One region of the Variovorax sp. 278MFTsu5.1 genome, then DNA from elsewhere that is predicted to be linked to it. Evidence: predicted binding sites of a transcription regulator. Region 1 holds the regulator's gene; each other region holds the start of a gene.
What was found. Region 1 encodes LexA, which represses DNA repair genes until DNA is damaged. Its sites were predicted from a motif close to ACTGTATNNNNATACAGT; they were not measured.
Positions count from the first base shown of each region.

Region 2: ABL844_RS21985 (PA0069 family radical SAM protein) is a predicted target of LexA. The motif match lies at 2,214-2,231, and genes of this name have one in related genera.
Region 3: ABL844_RS02765 (ATP-dependent helicase) is a predicted target of LexA. The motif match lies at 1,236-1,253, and genes of this name have one in related genera.
Region 4: ABL844_RS04560 (putative DNA modification/repair radical SAM protein) is a predicted target of LexA. The motif match lies at 2,260-2,277, and genes of this name have one in related genera.

Region 1 covers NZ_CP157622.1:3,783,719-3,788,689, forward strand. The annotation lists gene adk (adenylate kinase) at 1-478, shown strand, start outside; gene ABL844_RS17600 (asparaginase) at 542-1,507, opposite strand; gene lexA (transcriptional repressor LexA) at 1,581-2,264, shown strand; gene ABL844_RS17610 (hypothetical protein) at 2,410-2,787, shown strand; gene ABL844_RS17615 (D-2-hydroxyacid dehydrogenase family protein) at 2,912-3,919, shown strand; gene ABL844_RS17620 (MFS transporter) at 3,916-4,971, shown strand, end outside.
Region 2 covers NZ_CP157622.1:4,719,806-4,724,776, forward strand. The annotation lists gene ABL844_RS21980 (LysR family transcriptional regulator) at 23-922, shown strand; gene ABL844_RS21985 (PA0069 family radical SAM protein) at 1,097-2,185, opposite strand; gene ABL844_RS21990 (GbsR/MarR family transcriptional regulator) at 2,310-2,903, shown strand; gene ABL844_RS21995 (thiol-disulfide oxidoreductase DCC family protein) at 2,963-3,385, shown strand; gene ABL844_RS22000 (SAM-dependent methyltransferase) at 3,415-4,341, shown strand; gene ABL844_RS22005 (SRPBCC family protein) at 4,384-4,971, shown strand, end outside.
Region 3 covers NZ_CP157622.1:624,518-629,488, forward strand. The annotation lists gene corA (magnesium/cobalt transporter CorA) at 41-1,027, opposite strand; gene ABL844_RS02765 (ATP-dependent helicase) at 1,267-3,387, shown strand; gene hpf (ribosome hibernation-promoting factor, HPF/YfiA family) at 3,737-4,066, shown strand; gene ABL844_RS02775 (PTS sugar transporter subunit IIA) at 4,258-4,725, shown strand; gene hprK (HPr(Ser) kinase/phosphatase) at 4,824-4,971, shown strand, end outside.
Region 4 covers NZ_CP157622.1:1,061,998-1,066,968, forward strand. The annotation lists gene ABL844_RS04555 (DUF6351 family protein) at 1-1,857, opposite strand, end outside; gene ABL844_RS04560 (putative DNA modification/repair radical SAM protein) at 2,292-3,554, shown strand; gene ABL844_RS04565 (UdgX family uracil-DNA binding protein) at 3,577-4,971, shown strand, end outside.

The sequences.
Region 1 (4,971 bases):
CGACGACCTGATCATCAATCTCGTGAAGGAACGCATCGCGCAGCCCGACTGCGCTAGCGGCTTCCTGTTCGACGGCTTCCCCCGCACCATTCCGCAGGCCGACGCCATGAAGGTGGCAGGCGTCAAGCTCGACTACGTGCTCGAGATCGACGTGCCCTTCGGCGACATCATCGAGCGCATGAGCGGCCGCCGCTCGCATCCGGCTTCGGGCCGCACCTACCACGTCAAGTTCAACCCGCCCAAGGTGGAAGGCAAGGACGACGTGACCGGCGAGGACCTCATCCAGCGCGAGGACGACAAGGAAGAAACCGTGCGCAAGCGGCTCGACGTGTACAGCCAGCAGACGCGTCCGCTGGTCGACTACTACTCCGCCTGGGCCAAGGCCGATCCGGCCGCCGCGCCTAAGTACCGCGCCATCAAGGGCGTGGGCACGGTCGACGAGATCACCCAGCGCGCATTGGCCGCGCTGAGCAGCTGATCGAAAGATCGACCGATCATCCGACTCGCAGCAAACCGCCCCTCCAGAGGGGCGGTTCTGCTTTCAGCCCAGCAATTCGAGCATCAGGGCGATGCGGGCCTTCGCGGGCGTCAGCGAGCCCGCATCGCGAAGCGGATCCCCCGCCTTCGGCAGGATGCGCCCGCTCGAGCAGCGCGTGGCTCGGAGCACCTCGATGCCGGCGTCCCGGGCCTTGAGCGCGGCCGCTTCCAGCGCATGGTGCAAGGTGCCGTTGCCGGTGGCGGCAAGCACCAGCCCGCGCAGAGGATCCACTCCGCCCGCCTGAAGCAGCGCCTCGATCACCGCACCGCTGGCACCGGCGTGGCTCATCACGATCTCCACGCGTGGCCACTGCACCTCGGTAGCACCGAAGAGCTTCACTACCGGCAGCGTTCCGCCTTGCGGCCACGACCGGACAAGGCGTACCTCGCCCTCCTCCACATAGCCCACGGGGCCCGCATCGCCCGAAGCAAAGGCGTCCAGCCGATAGGTATGGACCTTTTGAATGTCGACGCCGGCCTGGATCGCCCCCGCGCACACCACGGTGACTCCGTGCGCACCCCGTGTGGCGGCGACGCTGATCGCATCACGAACGTTCTGCGGACCGTCCGGCGACAGCGCAGTGGCCGGGCGCATCGCGCAGGTCAGCACGACGGGCTTGGACGGCACCAGCACAGAATGCAGGAAGAACGCGGTTTCCTCGATCGTGTCGGTGCCGTGCGTGATCACCACACCCGCCACATCGGCCTGCGCCAGCCAGTGCGCGCAGCGCCGGGCCAGCTGCTGCCAGATGGCGAAGGACATGTCCTTGCTGTCGACCTGAGCCACCTGCTCGGCCTCCAGCATCACGCCGTCGGGTGCCTCGATGCCGCCCAGCAGGTCGGCCACGCCCACCTGCGCGGCGGTGTAGCCGATGTTGTCGCCGCTGCTGGCGGCCCGGCCCGCGATAGTGCCGCCGGTGCCCAGAACCACCACACGGCGCGGCAGTTCGGACGAAGAGGAATTGACCATGGCTTGTCAACTTCTAAAAACTGGTTAAAAATACAGGCACTGGATATCCAACCAGTGCCGCAAGGAACCACACATGCAGTTCGCCGTGAAGCTTACAGCCCGCCAGCAGCAGATCCTGGACCTCATCCAGAGCGCCATCGCACGCACCGGTGCGCCACCCACGCGCGCCGAAATCGCCAATGAACTCGGATTCAAATCGGCCAATGCCGCCGAAGAGCACCTGCAGGCACTGGCGCGAAAGGGCGTCATCGAGCTGGTCAGCGGCACTTCCCGCGGCATCCGCCTCAAGGGCGACGCGCTGCGCTCGCTCAACGAAACGCGCCATCGCGAGGGTGGACAGTTCTCCCTCTCGCTGCCCGGCATGGCCCAGCTGGCGCTGCCGCTCATCGGCCGCGTCGCAGCCGGCTCGCCAATCCTGGCTCAAGAGCACGTCGACCAGACCTTCTACGTCGAGAACACGCTGTTCCAGCGCCAGCCCGACTACCTGCTCAAGGTGCGCGGCATGTCGATGCGCGACGCCGGCATCATGGACGGCGACCTGCTCGCGGTGCAGGCCACCAAGGAAGCACGCAACGGCCAGATCGTTGTCGCGCGCCTGGGCGACGAAGTGACCGTCAAGCGCCTGAAGCGCAACAAACAGGTCATCGAGCTGCACGCCGAGAACCCCGATTACCCGACCATCATCGTGCAGCCCGGCGAGCCTTTCGAAATCGAAGGCCTCGCCGTCGGACTCATTCGGAACACCATGCTGATGTAGGCCGCTGCGACCTGCTTTCCAGAGCAACAGCACCCCATCCGGCAGCGACAGGTGGCGGGCGTATGGCGAAGAGTCGCCATCACCCTGTCGCGGCCGATTCAAGAAATCCTGCCTGTGTTCAACCTCATACTTTTTTGGAGTTCACATGGGAATCGCCCTTCTCGCCATCGCCGACATCTGGATGCCGCTGCAATCGCTGGCCAACCGGCTGATGCCCGCACGCCGCCCCTCCCATCGCAGGGATCATCTCGATTCCGCAGAGTCCTCCGCTGGACTGCGCTACGTGGCCGTGCGCCCCGCCTGTACAGCCCGCACCGGCGGCACCGCCCCTTCTGAAGCAGCCGCTGCGGCACGCCCGCTGCGCGTGGTCCGCGTGGTCGACGGCAAGGGCCAGCAGCGCAACAGCAATCGGGTGCTGATCTCCGGCCGCATGGCCGACGTCTGCGCCGAACTCGACCGCCTGGCCGCTCTGGAAGCCGCCGAAACACTGGCCGCGGCCCCTCGCTCGACACGTCTGCATTGAACCTGCACTGAGCCCGGTATCGGATCCTGTACCGGGCCCGAACCGCTCTGCAAGCGGCTGCAGGGCGGGTATCCAAACGTTCGCCGGCGCGACATTCCAATGCTGCGAGGCACAATGGCACGCCATGAACATTGTGATCCTCGACGATTACCAGGACGCCGTACGCAAGCTGCGCTGCGCTTCCAAGCTGGACGCCTACGCGGCCAAGGTCTATACCAACACGGTCAAAGGCATTGGGCAGTTGTCGGTCCGACTCAAGGACGCCGACGTGATCGTGCTGATCCGCGAACGCACCCAGATCTCGCGCCAGCTCATCGAGAAGCTCCCGAAGCTCAAGCTCATTTCCCAGACCGGGCGCGTCGCCGGGCACATCGACGTCGCGGCCTGCACCGAGCGCGGCGTGGCCGTGGCAGAGGGTTCCGGCTCTCCCCAGGCGCCCGCCGAGCTCACCTGGGCGCTCATCATGGCCGCCATGCGCCGGCTGCCGCAGTACATCAGCAACCTCAAGCACGGAGCTTGGCAGCAGTCCGGGCTCAAGTCGGCCTCGATGCCGCCCAATTTCGGCATCGGCTCCGTACTCAAGGGCAAGACTCTGTGCATCTGGGGCTACGGGCGCATCGGCCAGCTGGTGGCGCGCTACGGGCAGGCCTTCGGCATGCAGGTCGTGATCTGGGGCCGTGAAGCCAGCTGCGCCAAGGCGCGCTCCGACGGCTTCCAGGTGGCCCAGAACCGCCATGAGTTCTTCGCCGCGGCCGACGTGCTGTCGGTGCACCTGCGGCTCAACGAAGAGACCAGCGGCCTCATCACCCTCGAGGACCTCTCGCGCATGAAGCCGACCGCCCTGTTCGTGAACACCTCGCGCGCGGAGCTGGTCGAGGCCGATGCCTTGCTCGCGGCCCTCAACCGCGGCCGCCCGGGGCTCGCGGCCGTCGACGTGTTCGAGAGCGAACCGCCGCTGCAGGGCCACGCGCTGCTGCGCCTCGAGAACTGCATCTGCACGCCGCACATCGGCTACGTCGAGCAGGAAAGCTACGAGAGCTACTTCGGCCAGGCCTTCGACAACGTCGTGAGCTACATCAACGGCAACCCCACGAACATCGTGAATCCCGGCGCGCTGCAGGTCCGTCGGTGAGCCAGCCGGCGCCACGGAGGGCGCTCTGGGCGCTGCTTGCCGGCAATTTCGTGATCGGAACGGGCGTGATGGTCGTGCCCGGCACGCTCAACGAGATCAGCGTCTCGCTCTCGGTCACGGCCGCCACGGCGGGGCAGCTCATCACTGCCGCCGCGGCGGTCATGTGCGTAGGCGCACCGTTGCTGGCCGCCGCAGTGGCCGGATGGGACCGCCGCCAGCTCCTCGCCCTCACCCTTCTCTGGTACGCCATCGGCCACGTGCTCTGCGCGCTGATGCCCACCTTCGGCGCCCTGCTGCCGGTGCGCATGCTCACGGTGATCGCGCCGGCCATCTTCACGCCGCAAGCCGCTGCCTGCGCCGGCCTGCTGGTACCGCCCGAGCATCGCGGACGCGCCGTGACCTTCGTCTTTCTCGGCTGGTCGATGGCCTCGGTGCTGGGCCTGCCCATCGGCGCGCTGATCGGCGGGCACCTTGGCTGGCGCATGGCTTTTGCGGCGATTGCGGCGCTCAGTGTCGCGAGCGCGACATCGGTGTGGCTCACCTTGCCCAACGGCATCCGCCCCGCCGCGCTGACGGCCGCCGCATGGTCGCGCGTGCTGCGCAGCCCGGTGCTGATGGGCATCGTCTCGGTCACGGCGCTGCAGGGCGCGGGCCAGTTCGTGCTGTTCAGCTATTTCGGCCCGATCCTCAAGCAGAGCTTCGGCGCCGACGCCACCACGCTGAGCGTGATGTGGGCGTTGTTCGGTGCCTGCGGGCTGGTCGGCAACATGGTGGTCAGCCGCTTCATCGACCGCGTGGGCGCCGGGCGCATGGTGCTCGTCACCACGGTGCTGATCGCCTCCAGCCTGCTGCTGTGGCCGCTGGCCTCCACGCTGGCGTGGCTGGCGGTGGTGCTCGTTCCCTGGGGACTGGGCTGCTTCGCGACCAACTCGGCGCAGCAGGCCCGCCTGGTGGGCCTGGCGCCCGCGCTGGCGCCGGGCTCGGTGGCGCTCAACAGTTCCGGCATCTACACCGGGCAAGCCGTGGGCGCAGCGCTGGGTGGCTGGCTGCTC
Region 2 (4,971 bases), 940 kb from region 1:
CGAAAAGGCATATGACCAGCGTATGGCAGCACCAGACTTCAGAACGCTCCGCTACTTCGTGGCCGTTGCCGAGGAACGCAGCGTGGGCAAGGCCGCACGGCGGCTCAACATGGCACAGCCACCGCTGTCGGTGCACATCCGAAACCTGGAAGCCTCGGTGGGAACGCCGCTGTTCCAGCGCACGGCGCGCGGCATGGAGATCACCGATGCCGGCAATGCGCTCTTCAGGCGCGCGAAGGAAGCCCTGCTGCTGGCCAACGAGGGCTTCGACGCCGCGCGGGCCATAGGCTCGGGCAGCAGGGGCCGGCTCACTGTCGGAACCATGGTGGTGCTCTCTTACTTGGTGCTGCCCCGCCTGGAGAATGCGCTGCGCGCGAAGCTGCCCGACGTGGAGATCCAGTATGTGGAGCTCAACGCGGTGAACAACATCTCGGCCGTCACCGATTCCGACGTGTCGGTGGCGATCTGCATTCCGCCCATCGCGCATGCCGGCATCTCGGTCGAGCGCATCGGCACCCAGCCGCTGATGCTGGCGGTGCGCGCGGATTCGCCGCTGGCGCGCATGGCCAGCGTTCCGCTGCAGCGGCTCGAGGGCGTGCCGCTCATCGGGCTGCCAGTGCCCGAGGGCGATCTCGACAAGTCGGTGGTGGCCTCGATGCTGCGGCGGCACGGCGTCGGCATGCCCGTCGCGCAGCGGGTCGAGACCATGGTGTCGGCGCTGGCGCTGGTGCTCGCGGGCAAGGGCGTGGCCATCCTGCCCGCATGCGCGCGGATCGGCCGGCCGCCGGGCGTGGTGTTCAGGCCGCTGCGCAACGTCGACGCGAAGATGGAGATCGCCGCCTGCTGGCGCAGCGACTGGGACAGCCCGCTGATCCAGCCCTTCCTGGCGTGCGCGCGGGCCTCCGTGCGACAGGCGGCCTAGCTAGGGCCTGTTCACACTATTTCCGGGGTCGCGTTGGTGCTCCAAGGGGCTGGCTGCAAGGCGCCCGTGCGCAGCAAGGCTGAAGCCTTGCAAGCGCGGGCAACGCCGCAGACGGCCCCTTGGAGCACCAACCCTGGCTGCCCTTCGCGACCCCGGAAATAGTGTGAACAGGCCCTAGAACAGGCTGCCCTGCCCCGCCGCGCCCGGCGGGCGGAACGCGGAAATCTCGAGCGGAATGCGCTCGCGGTTGTAGCCCAGGCGGTTCGCGGCCTTCTGGAAGCGCTGGTGGATCAGGTCGGCCCACAGGCCCGAGCCCTTCATGCGCGTGGCGAAGTCGGCGTCGTAGTCCTTGCCGCCGCGCATTTCGTGGATGCGCGCCATGATGCGGTCGGCGCGCTGCGGGTAGTGCAGCGCCAGCCATTCCTTGAAGAGTGGCGCCACTTCCCACGGCAGCCGCACCACCGTGTAGAAGGCGCTGCGCGCGCCGGCCTCCCATGCGGCTTCGAGCACCTGTTCCATGTCTTCGGTCACGAAGGGGATCTGCGGCGCCACGCTCACGCCCACCGGCACGCCGGCCTCGGTGAGCGTGCGGATGGTGCGCAGCCGCCGGTGCGGCGCCGCGGCGCGGGGCTCCAGCTTGCGGGCGAGGTCGCCGTCGAGCGTGGTCACGGTGATGTAGACGGCCGCCAGGTGGTCGGCGGCCATGGGCGCGATCAGGTCGAGGTCGCGCTCGACGGCGCTCGACTTGGTGACCAGCGCGAACGGGTGCCGCGCCTCGCCCAGCAGCTCGATCACCGAGCGCGTCAGCCGCAGTTCGCGCTCGATGGGCTGGTAGCAGTCGGTGGCGGTGCCGATGGCGATGTAGCTGGGCCGGTAGCTCTTGCGCCCTAGCTCGGTGCGCAGCACCTCGGCGATGTTGCGCTTGGCGATCAGCTTGGTCTCGAAGTCGAGGCCGGGCGACAGGTTGAGGTAGCTGTGCGTGGGCCGCGCGAAGCAGTAGATGCAGCCGTGTTCGCAGCCCCGGTAGGGGTTGAGCGAGCGGTCGAAGTAGATGTCGGGCGAGTCGTTCTCGTTGAGGGCCGACTTCACGTCCTCGAAGCGCACCTCGGTGGCCAGGGGCGTCTCGGCCTCGGCCGCGCCTTCTTCCAGCGTGCCCCAGCCGTCGTCGAAGGCGTCGCGCTCGTCCTTGGAGAAACGGTGTGCGATGTGCGTGGCCGCGCCGCGGCCCTTGATGGCGTGGATGGGAATGAAGGCGGCTGGCATGGTCGGCGACTCCTTGGCAACTCGATTTACTGTTTATTCATACAGTATTCCACCGATTCACCGTCATTGCCGATTTTTTAATTTCTTTCTTGACAGAAATTTCGAGAATCCTAAACTCGGCGCCATGGAACTCACCGACATCCAACGCAAGTTCGTCCTGCACTGGGGCGAAATGGGCTCGCTGTGGGGCGTCAACCGCACCGTCTCGCAGATCCACGCCCTGCTCTTCGCCTACGGCAAGCCCATGAACGCCGAGGAGTTGTGCGACACGCTCGGCGTGGCCCGCTCCAACATCAGCAACAGCCTGAAGGAACTGCAGGCCTGGAACCTGGTCCGCATCACCCACACGCTGGGCGACCGGCGCGACTACTTCGAGACCAGCGTCGACGTGTGGGAGCTGTTCCGCACCGTGGTGCGCGAGCGCAAGGAGCGCGAGTTCGACCCCACGGTGCGCGTGCTGCGCGAGCTGGTGTCCAGCCCCGACTTTCAGAAGGAGCCCGCCGACGCGCAGGACCGCATCCGCTCCACGATGGAGCTCATGGAGAAACTGGCCACCTGGGCCGACGAGATGCTGCGGCTGTCGCCCGGCACGCTCGACAAGGTGATGACGCTGGGTGCCAGCGTGCAGAAGTTCGTTCGCGGCGATTCGTCGCAAGGCGGCAAGGGCGACAAGGGCGAAGACCCGGACGCGCACCACGCCAGCCTGCCCATGATTTGAGTCTCTTTTTTTGCCCAACAATTTCTGTTTTGACAGAAATATCGATAACAAAGAACGCCATGAGCCATACCGTGACACCCACCTATCCGCTCACGATCTATTTCGATGCAAGCTGCGCGATCTGCTCCGCCGAAATGGGCGCCCTCAAGGCACGCGACGCTGCCGGCCGGCTTCAACTGGTCGACTGCTCGCCCATCGGCTTCACCGGCGGCCCGGCACCGCGCGAGGCGCTGATGGCGGCCATCCACGTCTCCAGCGCCGACGGCAAGGTGCACGTCGGCGTGCCGGCCATCCGCATCTGCCGCGCGGCGGTGGGCCTGTCCAGCGGCGGCCTGCTGCTCGACCTGCCGCTGGTCGCGCCGCTGGCCGATCGCGCCTATGCGCTTCTGGCACGCAACCGCTACCGCATTCCGCGCTGGCTGGCCGCCAGGCTGGCGGGACGCGTCGCCCCTTCATGCGATGACGGCAACTGCCGCATCTGAAGAAGAAACAACCACACGGGGAACCCACCATGCCCACCGTCTTCCAGCCCGACTTCCGCATGCCGCGCGGAACTGTCGAGCACACCGGCGCCCCCATCACCGCCGAGGACACGCAGGACTACTTCACCGAGGTCGCGACCGACTACAGCGCCTGGAGCCCCAGCTACAACATGCACTTCGGCTTCTGGCGCGCGGGGCTGAACCCGCTGCGGCGCGAGGGCATGCTGGTCGAGATGAACCGCGTGGTCGGCCGTGCGCTGCGCCTCGACGATGCACCCCGCCGCTGCGTGATCGACATGGGCTGCGGCGCCGGCGCCACCGCGCGCACGCTGGTTGGCGACCACGCATCGCTCTATGCCATCACCGTGACCAACGTAGCCGTGCAGAACCGCATCGCCGCGAAGCTCGACGCCGCCGCGGGCGTGGCGGACCGCATGGCGCACATCGATGCCGACTACACCCGCACCGGCCTGCCCGCCGCGCAGGCCGATGGCGCGTGGGCTGTAGAAAGCGCCTGCTATGCCGGCGGCACCGACAAGGCCGACTTCATCCGCGAGGCCGCGCGGCTGCTCAAGCCCGGTGCGCGCCTCGCGGTGGTCGACGGCTTCCTGCTGCGCCGCAACCCCGGCCGGCTCGCAAGCTGGCTGCACCGCCTGTGGGCCGACAGCTGGGCCGTGCCCACGCTGGCCGTGCGCGAAGACTTCGTCGCCGCATTGCACGAGAACGGCTTCGAAGACGTCGAAGTGAAGTCGCTGCGCTGGCGCGTCGCGCCCAGCGCGCTGCACATCCCCGTTCTGGCCACCCGCTTCACGCTGGCCGAACTCTGGAAGGCGCGCGGCAGGCTGAGCCCGTGGCGGCGCAAGCACATCGTGGCCAGCTACTGCGCGCTGGCGCTGGGCATGTTCTGGCGCGACTTCGACTACTGCATGGTCACCGCCACGCGCCGCGCCGACTGAGCACGACACGAATACGGACAGAAAGAGGAGAAGAGGCTTTTCATGCAAAACGTCCCCGAAGAAAGCAGGCTCGCCGAGCTGGCCCCCGTCGAACCGCAGGAAGCACAGCCCAAGCCCGTTCGCGGCATGCCCTTCGGCTGGTTCTGGCCGATGGCCATCGGCGCCGCGGTCGCGCTGGTGCTGCGCCTGTTCTTCAGCAGCGCGCCCGGCAAGCCCTACTCGGCCATGCTGGCTTCGTTCGTCTACTTCGTGCCCGCGGTGTGCGGCGCGGTCACGGTGTACATGGCCGAGCGCATCGAGCGCCGCAGCTGGGGCTACTACATCTGGGCGCCGTGGGTGGCGACCTCGCTCTTCGTCGGTGGCACGCTGCTGGTGTTCATCGAGGGGCTGATCTGCGCGATCGTCATCGTGCCGCTGTTCGCCACCATGGGCAGCGTCGGCGGGCTGGCGATGGGCATCGTGTGCCGCGTCACCAACTGGCCGAAGCAGGCCGTTTACAGCTTCGCGATGCTGCCGCTGGTGCTCGGCGCCATCGAGCCCCAGTTGCCCAACCCCGACCAGTTCTCCAGCACCTCGCGCACGCTCTTCATCGCCGCGCCGGCCGAACGCGTTTGGCACGAGCTCAACGCC
Region 3 (4,971 bases), 3.2 Mb from region 1:
CGGAGCCACTCTAGCACCGGGGCCGCCCGGGGAGGCTCTGCTACTTGAGCCAGCCGCGCCGGCGGAAGTACCACATCGGCACCAGCGCGCTCGCCGCCATCAGCACGATGGCGTAGGGATAGCCCATGGCCCAGTCGAGCTCGGGCATGAACTTGAAGTTCATGCCGTAGATACTGGCGATCAGCGTCGGCGGCAGCAGCGCCACGCTGGCCACCGAGAAGATCTTGATGGTCTTGTTCTGGTTGATGTTGATGAAACCGACGGTCGCATCCATCAGGAAGTTGATCTTGTCGAAGAGGAAGGCCGTGTGGTTGTCCAGTGACTCGATGTCGCGCAGGATCTGGCGGGCCTCCTCGAACTGCTCGGCGTTGAGCATCTTGCTGCGCATCATGAAGCTGACGGCGCGGCGCGTGTCCATCACGTTGCGGCGGATGCGCCCGTTCAGGTCTTCCTGCCGCGCGATGGCGCCGAGCACCTCGCCGGCCAGCTCGTCGCTGACGTTGCCCGACAGCACCTTCTTGCTCGCGGCCTCGAGCTCGTCGTAGATGTTCTCCAGCGAGTCGGCCGAGTATTCGGCGTCGGCGTCGAAGAGCTTGAGCATCACTTCCTTGGCGTCCTCGATCAGCCCCGGCGCGCGCCTCGCGCGCATGCGCAGCAGGCGGAACACGGGCACGTCCTCGTCGTGGATCGAGAACAGCACGCCGCGGCTGCGCAGGTCGGTGTTGTGCTGGTTGAGGATGAAGGCCACGCGCACGGCGCGCGGGGCTTCGTCGTCGTCGATCAGGAAGTCGGAGCGGATGTGCAGCTCGCCGTTGTCTTCCTCGTAGAAGCGCGCCGATTCCTCGATGTCCTCGTCCATCGCGTCTTCGGGGATGGACAGGCCGTAGTACTGCTTGATCCAGCGCTTCTCTTCGAGCGTGGGCGACTCGAGGTCGACCCAGATCGGCTGGAATCTGGAGAGCTCTTCGAGGGCCTCGATTTCTTCCTGGACTAGGCGGCCGTTGGCGAGCGTGAAGATGTTGAGCATGGGGCTCACTCCCGGGAATGACTGACTGGACGGTGGGCGAGGGGAGGGGCGCTTTCAATTCCCCGGCCCGACGTGCGCAGGAAGCGCGAAAAAAGCGTCAGCGAAAGGGAGTTGAAAGCTGCCGAGACGGGGCGGTTTCCATAGGAAAAATCTCCGGTTGCAGCGTGGCCCGATTATGTCACCGGCCACATGTCGGCGAGGTGGCCGGACTGGACGGGCATACAGTAAAGTCACGGTCCATGCAGAGCACTGCGCTTCCCGTTTTTTCCGCCGCGCCGAAGACCCAGGCCGAACGCCTGGCGCAGGCACTGGCCTCGCTCAACGAGGCGCAGCGCGCGGCGGTGGAGCACGGCGTGGGCGCGGCCATCGCCGCGCCCGACGAGCGGCCGCTGCTCGTGATCGCCGGTGCCGGCTCGGGCAAGACCAGTACGCTGGCGCATCGGGTGGCCAGCCTCATCGCCGGCGGCGTCGATCCGCAGCGCCTGCTGCTGCTGACCTTCTCGCGCCGCGCCGCGCAGGAAATGGAGCGCCGCGCCGGCCGCGTGCTGGCGCAGGTGCTGGGGCTGAAGTCGGAGGCGCCGCCCGCGCTGCCGTGGGCCGGCACCTTCCACGGCATCGGCGCGCGGCTGCTGCGCGAGTACGCGCCGCAGATCGGGCTCGACGAGAACTTCACCATCCACGACCGTGGCGACGCCGAAGACCTGATGGGGCTGGTGCGCCACGAGCTCGGGCTTTCTTCCACCGTCAACCGCTTCCCGCGAAAGGGCACCTGCCTGTCGATCTACTCGCGCTGCGTGAACACCCGCGCGCCGCTGGCCCATGTGCTCAAGGAAGCCTTTCCCTGGTGCGGCGAGTGGGAGGCCGAGCTGAAGAAGCTCTTCGGCGCGTACGTCGAGGCCAAGCAGCGGCAGAACGTGCTCGACTACGACGACCTGCTGCTCTACTGGGCCGAGATGGCGGCCGAGCCTTCGCTGGCCGCGCACATCGGTGCGCGCTTCGACCACGTGCTGGTCGACGAGTACCAGGACACCAACCTGCTGCAGGCGGCGATCCTGCTGGCGCTCAAGCCAGACGGCCGCGGCGTGACGGTGGTGGGCGACGACGCGCAGTCGATCTACTCCTTCCGCGGCGCCACGGTGCGCAACATCCTCGACTTCCCCTCGCAGTTCACGCAGCCCGCGCGCGTGGTCACGCTGGAGCGCAACTACCGCTCGACGCAGCCGATCCTCGACGTGTCGAACCGCGTCATCGCGCAGGCCGCCGAGCGGCACGCCAAGACGCTGTGGACCGACAAGCCGTCGGCCGGCAAGCCGCTGCTCGTGCTCGTGCCCGACGAGGCTGGGCAGGCGCGCTGGGTGGCCGACAAGGTGCTGGCGCACCGCGAGGGCGGGCTGGCGCTGAAGTCGCAGGCGGTGCTGTTCCGCACCTCGTCGCACAGCGCCGCGCTCGAACTCGAGCTGGCGCGGCGCAACATCCCGTTCGTGAAGTTCGGCGGGCTCAAGTTTCTGGAGGCCTCGCATGTGAAGGACCTGCTCGCGGTGCTGCGCTTCGCGCAGAACCCACGCGGGCGCATGGCGGGCTTTCGCGTGACGCAACTCATCCCCGGTATCGGGCCCGCCACGAGCGCGCGCCTGCTCGATGCGATGGAGCAGGCGGCCGACCCGGCCCAGGCGGTGCGCGAGTTCGTGCCGCCCTCCGCCGCGCGCGCGCAATGGGCCGACTTCGCGAAGGCCTACGAGGCGCTGCGCGAGCCCGCGCTGAAGTGGCCGGCCGACGTCGAGCTGGCGATGGACTGGTATTTGCCGCATCTGGAGCGCCTGTACGAAGACACCTCCGGCGTGCGGCGCGCCGACGTGGAGCAACTCGCGCGGCTCGCGGCCGGTTACGCCTCGCGCGAACGCTTCCTTACCGAACTCACGCTTGATCCGCCCGAAGCCACCAGCGACCGACCGGGGCCGCCGCTGCTGGACGAGGACTACCTGATCCTCTCGACCATCCATTCGGCCAAGGGGCAGGAATGGAATTCGGTTCACGTGCTCAATGTGGTCGACGGCTGCCTGCCGGCCGATGTCGCGCAGAGCGCGCAAGAACTGGAGGAGGAGCGGCGCCTGCTCTATGTGGCGATGACACGGGCGCGCGACCACCTGCACCTGCTGGTGCCGCAGCGCTTCCATGTCACGCAGCAGGCGGCGCGCGGCGACCGGCACCTGTATGCCAACCGCACACGCTTCATCGCCGATGCCGACCTGGAAGGCTTCGAGCAGCAGACCTGGCCGCCCCCGCCGGAGCGTCCGCCGGCGGTGCCGCCGCCCAGCTCGGTGATCGATCTGCGCAACAGGATGCGGGCCGCCTGGCGCTGAACCGGAGACGGCATGGACAGGCCCTTGTGCCGGCATGGTCACCGGCGGGCCGGCACTGAAACACTTGTTTCCAAATCGCGGTATCGCCAGCCCCGCGCGTGCCCGCAGCTATCGATTCGCTAGCGTGTGAAAAGCTGCTCACGAAGCTGCAAAACCCCGGGCAACTCAGGTATTGCAATACCGTGACAGCTTGGGCATAGTGAATCGACCTTCCCTCTTTCTCACCTCTTCCCACCTCCCTCTTTTCTTTCTCAAGACCCCCAGAGAGAACTCCCGTTTCGTTTCGCCGGCCAAACCGCATCCCGCGGCGCGGTCATTTCCCCCAACCGTCAATTCCAGGAGGTCATTCATGAATTTGACGATCAGCGGTCATCACCTCGACGTCACACCTGCCTTGCGCACCTACGTCACGAGCAAGCTGGACCGGGTCATCCGACATTTCGACCAGGTGGTCGATGTGAAGGTGATCCTCACGGTGGAAAAGCAGAAGGAAAAGGAACGCCGCCAAAGGGCGGAATGCAACATCCACGTCAAGGGCAATGACATGTTCGCGGAGTCGAGCCACGCTGATCTCTACGCTGCGGTCGATGAACTGGTCGACAAGCTCGACCGCCAGGTGGTGCGCCACAAGGACCGCCTGCAGGACCACCATCACGCGGCGCCCAAGCGCGTGATGTAAGGAGCCCCCGGGGCTCGCATATCAAGGCCGCCTTCGGGCGGCTTTTTGTTTTCCGACTGTCACGGTCGGGCTTTTGGCAGTCGCCCAGAGGAGAGCGAGAGGCCTCTGGGCAACATGTAGACAGAAAGTAAATAGGGGGACTGGGGGTTTTTACCAAGCGGGTGCATAATCGCCCCCGCTCTGCACCCACCATGAATCGACTCGCGTCCATCCTGCCGCCCGCTCAAGTGCTTGTGAGCGTTGACGCTACCAGCAAGAAGCGTGCTTTCGAAGAAGCCGGCCTGCTGTTCGAAAGCCTTCACGGTCTGGGCCGTGCCCTCATCACCGACAGCCTCTTCGCGCGCGAGCGCCTCGGCTCCACCGGGCTGGGCCATGGCGTTGCCATTCCGCATGGCCGCATCAAGGGCCTCAAGTCGCCGATGGCCGCTGTGTTCCAGCTGGCCAATCCGATCGGCTTCGACGCCCCCGACGAGCAACCCGTCGCACTGCTGATCTTCCTGCTGGTGCCCGAAGCGGCCACGCAGAAGCATCTCGAAATCCTCTCCGAAATCGCCGAGCTGCTGAGCGACGCCAGCCTGCGCGAACAGATCAAGTCCAGCACGGACGCCACGGCCCTGCACGACCTGATCGCCGGCTGGCAATCGACGCAAGTCGCCTGAGCGCATGCGTTGGCGCGCGCGGCTGCTGATAAGCTGCGCGGCTTCTTCTTCCCTCATTCCAACGCAAAGCCGGCGCCCGCGCGCCGTCTCCTGAACGCATGAAGCCGACCGTCATCAGCGCCGATGCCATGTTCGAGGAGTTCCGTGGCTCGCTCCGCTGGGAATGGCTGGCGGGGCTGGGGGCATCGGAGCGCCAGTTCGATGCGGAGGTCATCAGCCGCGCGCAGTCGGCGGCGGACCTCGTCG
Region 4 (4,971 bases), 2.7 Mb from region 1:
GCTGCCGCCGCCCATGGTCCACATCACGTGGTTGTCGATGTTGCCGTTGGCGCGGCGCAGGCGCTCGCGCATCGAGAACGAGTGGATCTTGGTGTGGATGTCGCCGCCTGTGGCGCCGTCGTTGTAGTCGCGCAGGTCGATGATGGCGGTGGAGGCCAGCCCGCCCGCGCCGTTGACGATGCGGCCCGACTGGTAGGCCCGGCGCAGCGCGTCGGTGTCGCCCACGGTGCGCGAGGCGGTGCGCTTCATGTCGCGGTCGACGCCGCCCACGCGCTCGTTCAGGTCGAGGAACTTCTCGATGCTGAGCTTGCCCTCGTTGAGCGCGTTCAGGCCGTACTGGATGCCCACGTTGTCGATCGGGCGCAGCGCGAAGCCCTCGGCCTCGGTCTTGCCGTAGACGTTCACCGTGTGGTCGAACACCGTCGCGCGCGCGCCCGTGGGGTTGGTCAGCGCGTTGTAGCGCTGCTCGGTGGGCACGCCCGCGGGGAACGAAACAGTGGGGTCCAGGCGACCCGCGCTGTTGCTCATGTTGGGGATGTTGCCGATCTGCAGGTAGCCCGAGATCGCCTGCTTCTCGCCCGTGGTGTAGGCCAGCGCCGCGGTGGCAGGGTCGTTGAAGTAGTTGTTGAGCACGCGCGAGTCGTGCAGCTTGAAGATGGTGGAGGAGGTGACGTCGGCGAACACCTGGCTCACCACCACGCCGTCGAAGAGGCCGGGGTAGTTGTCGCTGGTCTGGTGGCTCTGGTAGGAGCCGCCCGAGCCGCCGGTGCCGATGGTGTGGGCGGGCACGCCGAAGTTCTCGATGAAGCGCTCCTTCACCATCGCGATGGTTTCCGAGGAAAGCTGGTCGTTGCAGTTGGTGCCGAAGACGTTGAGCGTGGAGGTGGTCACGGCGAAGCCGCGGCTCTGGTAGGTTGGGTTGATGAGCGTGGCGAAGTCGTTGCCCTGCTGGAACCAGCCGCCCTGGCAGCCGCCGCCCAGCGGGTAGAGCAGCGTGCCGTTCCAGCCGGCCGGGCGCGAGGTGGGCGAGGGCGCGGGCTCGTTGAGCACGTCGTGCAGGATCGCCGACTGGTACAGCCCGCGGTTGATCGTGCCGCTTTCGAGCCGCACCACGTAAGGCACCTGCTTGCCGTTGACGGTGAGCCAGGCCATGTTGGCCGGGTAGGCGGTGATCGATTCCGGCACGAAGCGCACGTTGCTGCCGGCGGTGGTGCGGTAGTAGTAGTCGACGCGCGTCTCCACCGAGCACTTGCCGTCGTCCAGCGGCTTGAGCACCTGGCCGCCCATGCGGGTGAAGGTGGCGTAGCCGCACACGAAGGGCTCCTCGTGCGGGCCGGAGATCACCGGGCCGGTGATCGGGTAGGCCGTCAGCTGCAGCTTCGCGCTGTAGCCGCCGTAGCTGGCGACCAGCTCGTTGGAGCCCAGCTTGAGCCCCGTGACCTTGCCCACCAGGCGGCCGCTGGCGGGGTCGCGCGAGAACGCCGCCGTCACGTCCCGCCCGTCGATCGACACCGCGAGGCTGCCGTCGGCCTTCTCGCGCAGCAGCTCCAGCTCGACCAGCGCGTCGTCGCCGGTCACCATCTGCGGCGACGAGGACAGCACGCCGATGCGCAGCGTGGCATCGACCGGCGGCGGGTTGCCGGGGCCGGACGGGTCGGTGGGCGTGGTGCCGCCGCCTCCTCCTCCGCCACCGCCTCCGCCTCCGCCTCCGCCCGCCGCGGGCGGAATGAAGCTGAAGCCGCCTCCACCTCCGCCGCCGCCGCCGCCGCAGGCGGTGAGCGCCAGCACGGCCAGCAGCGTGCCGATGCGCACGGGGGTCGGGCGAAGGCGGGTGCTCTTCTTCTGGGTTCTGATCATCTTCTCTGTCTCCGTTGTGGTTCTGGTTGAACAAGCGATGGGGGAAAAGCGGCTCCCCCTGGCCGGCACGGCCATGCGGCGGCGCGACCCGGCGCGGGCCGGATCGAAGCGCGACGCGCGGCGCGTCAGTGCGAGGCGGTGAGTGGGAGGCCGGCCGGCGGTGGCGGCGCGGCGGCGAGTGCGGGCAGGTCGGTCATTGGCGTGTCTCCATCACTGTCGGGTGTGCCGCATGGATAGCAACGCATGTGCCACGCAGGCCGTCAAACCCAAGTGACTGATTCCATTGGAGTTTTTTCGGAGGGCCTGCGGTTTTCCCGCAAATCGGCGGCTGAAAAACCAGCCATCGCCGGCGCCGCGCGGCCGGAAAACCGCACGCCAGGGGCAGGACACAATCAGCTTAAAACTGTATATTCATACAGTATTCGACCGATCCCATGGACATCCAGCGCAAACTCGCCATCCTGGCCGACGCCGCCAAGTACGACGCTTCCTGCGCGTCGAGCGGCTCCCAGCCGCGCGACTCGCTCGGCGGGCGCGGCATCGGCTCCACCGAGGGCGCCGGCATCTGCCATAGCTACGCGCCCGACGGGCGCTGCATATCGCTGTTGAAGGTGCTGCTGACCAACCACTGCCAGTACGACTGCCTCTACTGCGTGAACCGCGCATCGAGCAACGTGCCGCGGGCGCGCTTCCGGGTCGAGGAGGTGGTGCAGCTCACGCTCGACTTCTACCGGCGCAATTGCATCGAGGGCCTGTTCCTCTCCAGCGGCATCGTCAAATCGCCCGACCACACGATGGAGCAGGTGGTCGAGGTCGCGCGCCAGCTGCGCGAGGAGCACGACTTCCGCGGCTACATCCACCTCAAGACCATTCCCGACGCCAGCGACGAACTGCTGGCGCGCGCCGGCCGCTATGCCGACCGGCTCAGCATCAACGTCGAGCTGCCCACCGCCGAGGGCCTGCGCGCGCTGGCTCCGGAGAAGGACGAGAGCGCCATCCGCCGCTCGATGGCGCGGCTGCGGCTTCGCATCGACGACACCCGCGAGGAGACGCGCCGCGTGGTGCCGATCCGTGCGCTGCCGGGCGCCGCGCCGGCCGCCGCGAAGCCGCCGCCCTTCGCGCCCGCCGGCCAGAGCACGCAGATGATCGTGGGCGCCGATGCCACCGACGACCGGCACATCCTGGCCTCCAGCGCCACGCTCTACGGCGCCTACAAGCTGCGGCGCGTGTACTACTCGGCCTTCAGCCCCATTCCCGACGCGGCCCGCGCGCTGCCGCTGGCCGCGCCGCCGTTGATGCGCGAGCACCGGCTCTACCAGGCCGACTGGCTCATGCGCTTCTACGGCTTCGAGCACCAGGAGATCGTGGCCTCGCCCGACGGCCTGCTGCGGCTGGACGTCGATCCCAAGCTGGCCTGGGCGCTGGCGCACGCGGAGCGCTTCCCGGTCGACCTGAACCACGCCCCGCGCGAGATGCTGCTGCGCGTGCCCGGCCTCGGGGTGAAGGCCGTGGAGCGGCTGCTGCAGGCGCGGCGCGTTCGACGGGTGCGTGCCGACGACCTGCGGCGCCTGCACGTGCCGGCGCGCAAGGTGCTGCCCTTCGTGGTGGCGGACGGGCACCGGCCGGCGGCCAACGCGATGGCGATGTCCGGCTCTGCTGCCGCGGCGGCGGAGCCGGCGCAGGCGGCGCTGTTCTGAGGGCGGCAAGCCTGGCATCGGCATGCGCGTGTGTCTCGAAGACCCGGTCGATCTCGATGCCTTCCGCGGCCATGCGCGGCGGCTGCTGGCTGCCGGCGTGCCGCCGGAGCAGGTCGAATGGAGCGAAGGTGGCAACGATCTGTTCGGCGAAGCGCCGGACCTGCCGCCCGCGCGGGTGCCACCAGCGGTAGCCCGGCAGGCCGTGCCCGCATCCTTCGTCGAACTGTGCGCCGACGTGATCCTGCACCGCGACGCGCAGCGCCTGGCCTTGCTCTACCGCCTGCTGTGGCGCCTGGTGCACGAGCCGGCGCTGCGCCACGACCCGCTGGACGCCGACATGATGCAGGCACAGCTCATGGCCCGCTCGGTGCGCCGCGACATCCACAAGATGCGCGCCTTCGTGCGCTTCACCCGCGTCGTGGACGCGCAGGGCGCCGAGCGCCACGTCGCGTGGTTCGAGCCCGAGCACCGCATCGTCGAGGCCAACGCGCCTTTCTTCGCGCGCCGCTTCGCGCAGATGCGCTGGGCCATCCTCACGCCGCGGCGGTGCGTGGAATGGGACGGGCAGGCGCTGTCGTTCCGCGAGGGCGCGGACCGCCGCCAGAAGCCCGCGCCCGACGAGGGCGAGCAGCTCTGGCTCACCTACTACGAGAACATCTTCAACCCCGCGCGGCTCAAGTTCGCGACGATGCGGCGCGAGATGCCGCGCCGCTACTGGCACAACCTGCCCGAGGCCGCGCTGATCCAGCCGCTGGCCGATGCGGCCGAGGCGCGCAGCCAGTCGATGATCGAAGCGCCGGCCACGCCCGCGCGCCGCATCCGCCCGCCGCTGCTGATGCATCCGCGCCCGGCCGAAGGCGCGGCGCCCGCCGACCTGGACGCGCTGCGCGCCGCGGCGCACGGCTGCCGCGCCTGCCCGATCGGCGCGCTCGCCACCCAGGCCGTGTGCGGCGAGGGCCCGGCCGGCGCGCATCACATGCTCGTCGGCGAACAGCCCGGCGACCAGGAGGACCTGGCGGGCCGGCCCTTCGTCGGGCCGGCGGGCCAGTTGCTCGACCGCGCGATGGCGCAGCTGGGCTGGGCGCGGGAGAGCGTCTACCTGGCCAACGCCGTCAAGCACTTCAAGTACGAGCTGCGCGGCAAGCGCCGCATCCACAAGACCGCCGGCCAGCGCGAAGCCGAGGCCTGCGCCCACTGGCTGGACAGCGAGATCGCACTCGTGCAGCCCAAGGCGCTGGTGGCCCTGGGCGCCACCGCCGCGCGCGCCCTGCTCGGGCGGCCGGTGGCGGTGCAGGCCGAGCGCGGCGCCTGGCTGCGCGAGCGCGGGGACGGCCGGCCCGTGCTCGTCACCCTGCATCCTTCGGCGCTGCTGCGCCTGCCGCCCACGGAGCGTGCCGAGGCGCAGGCGCGCTGGCTG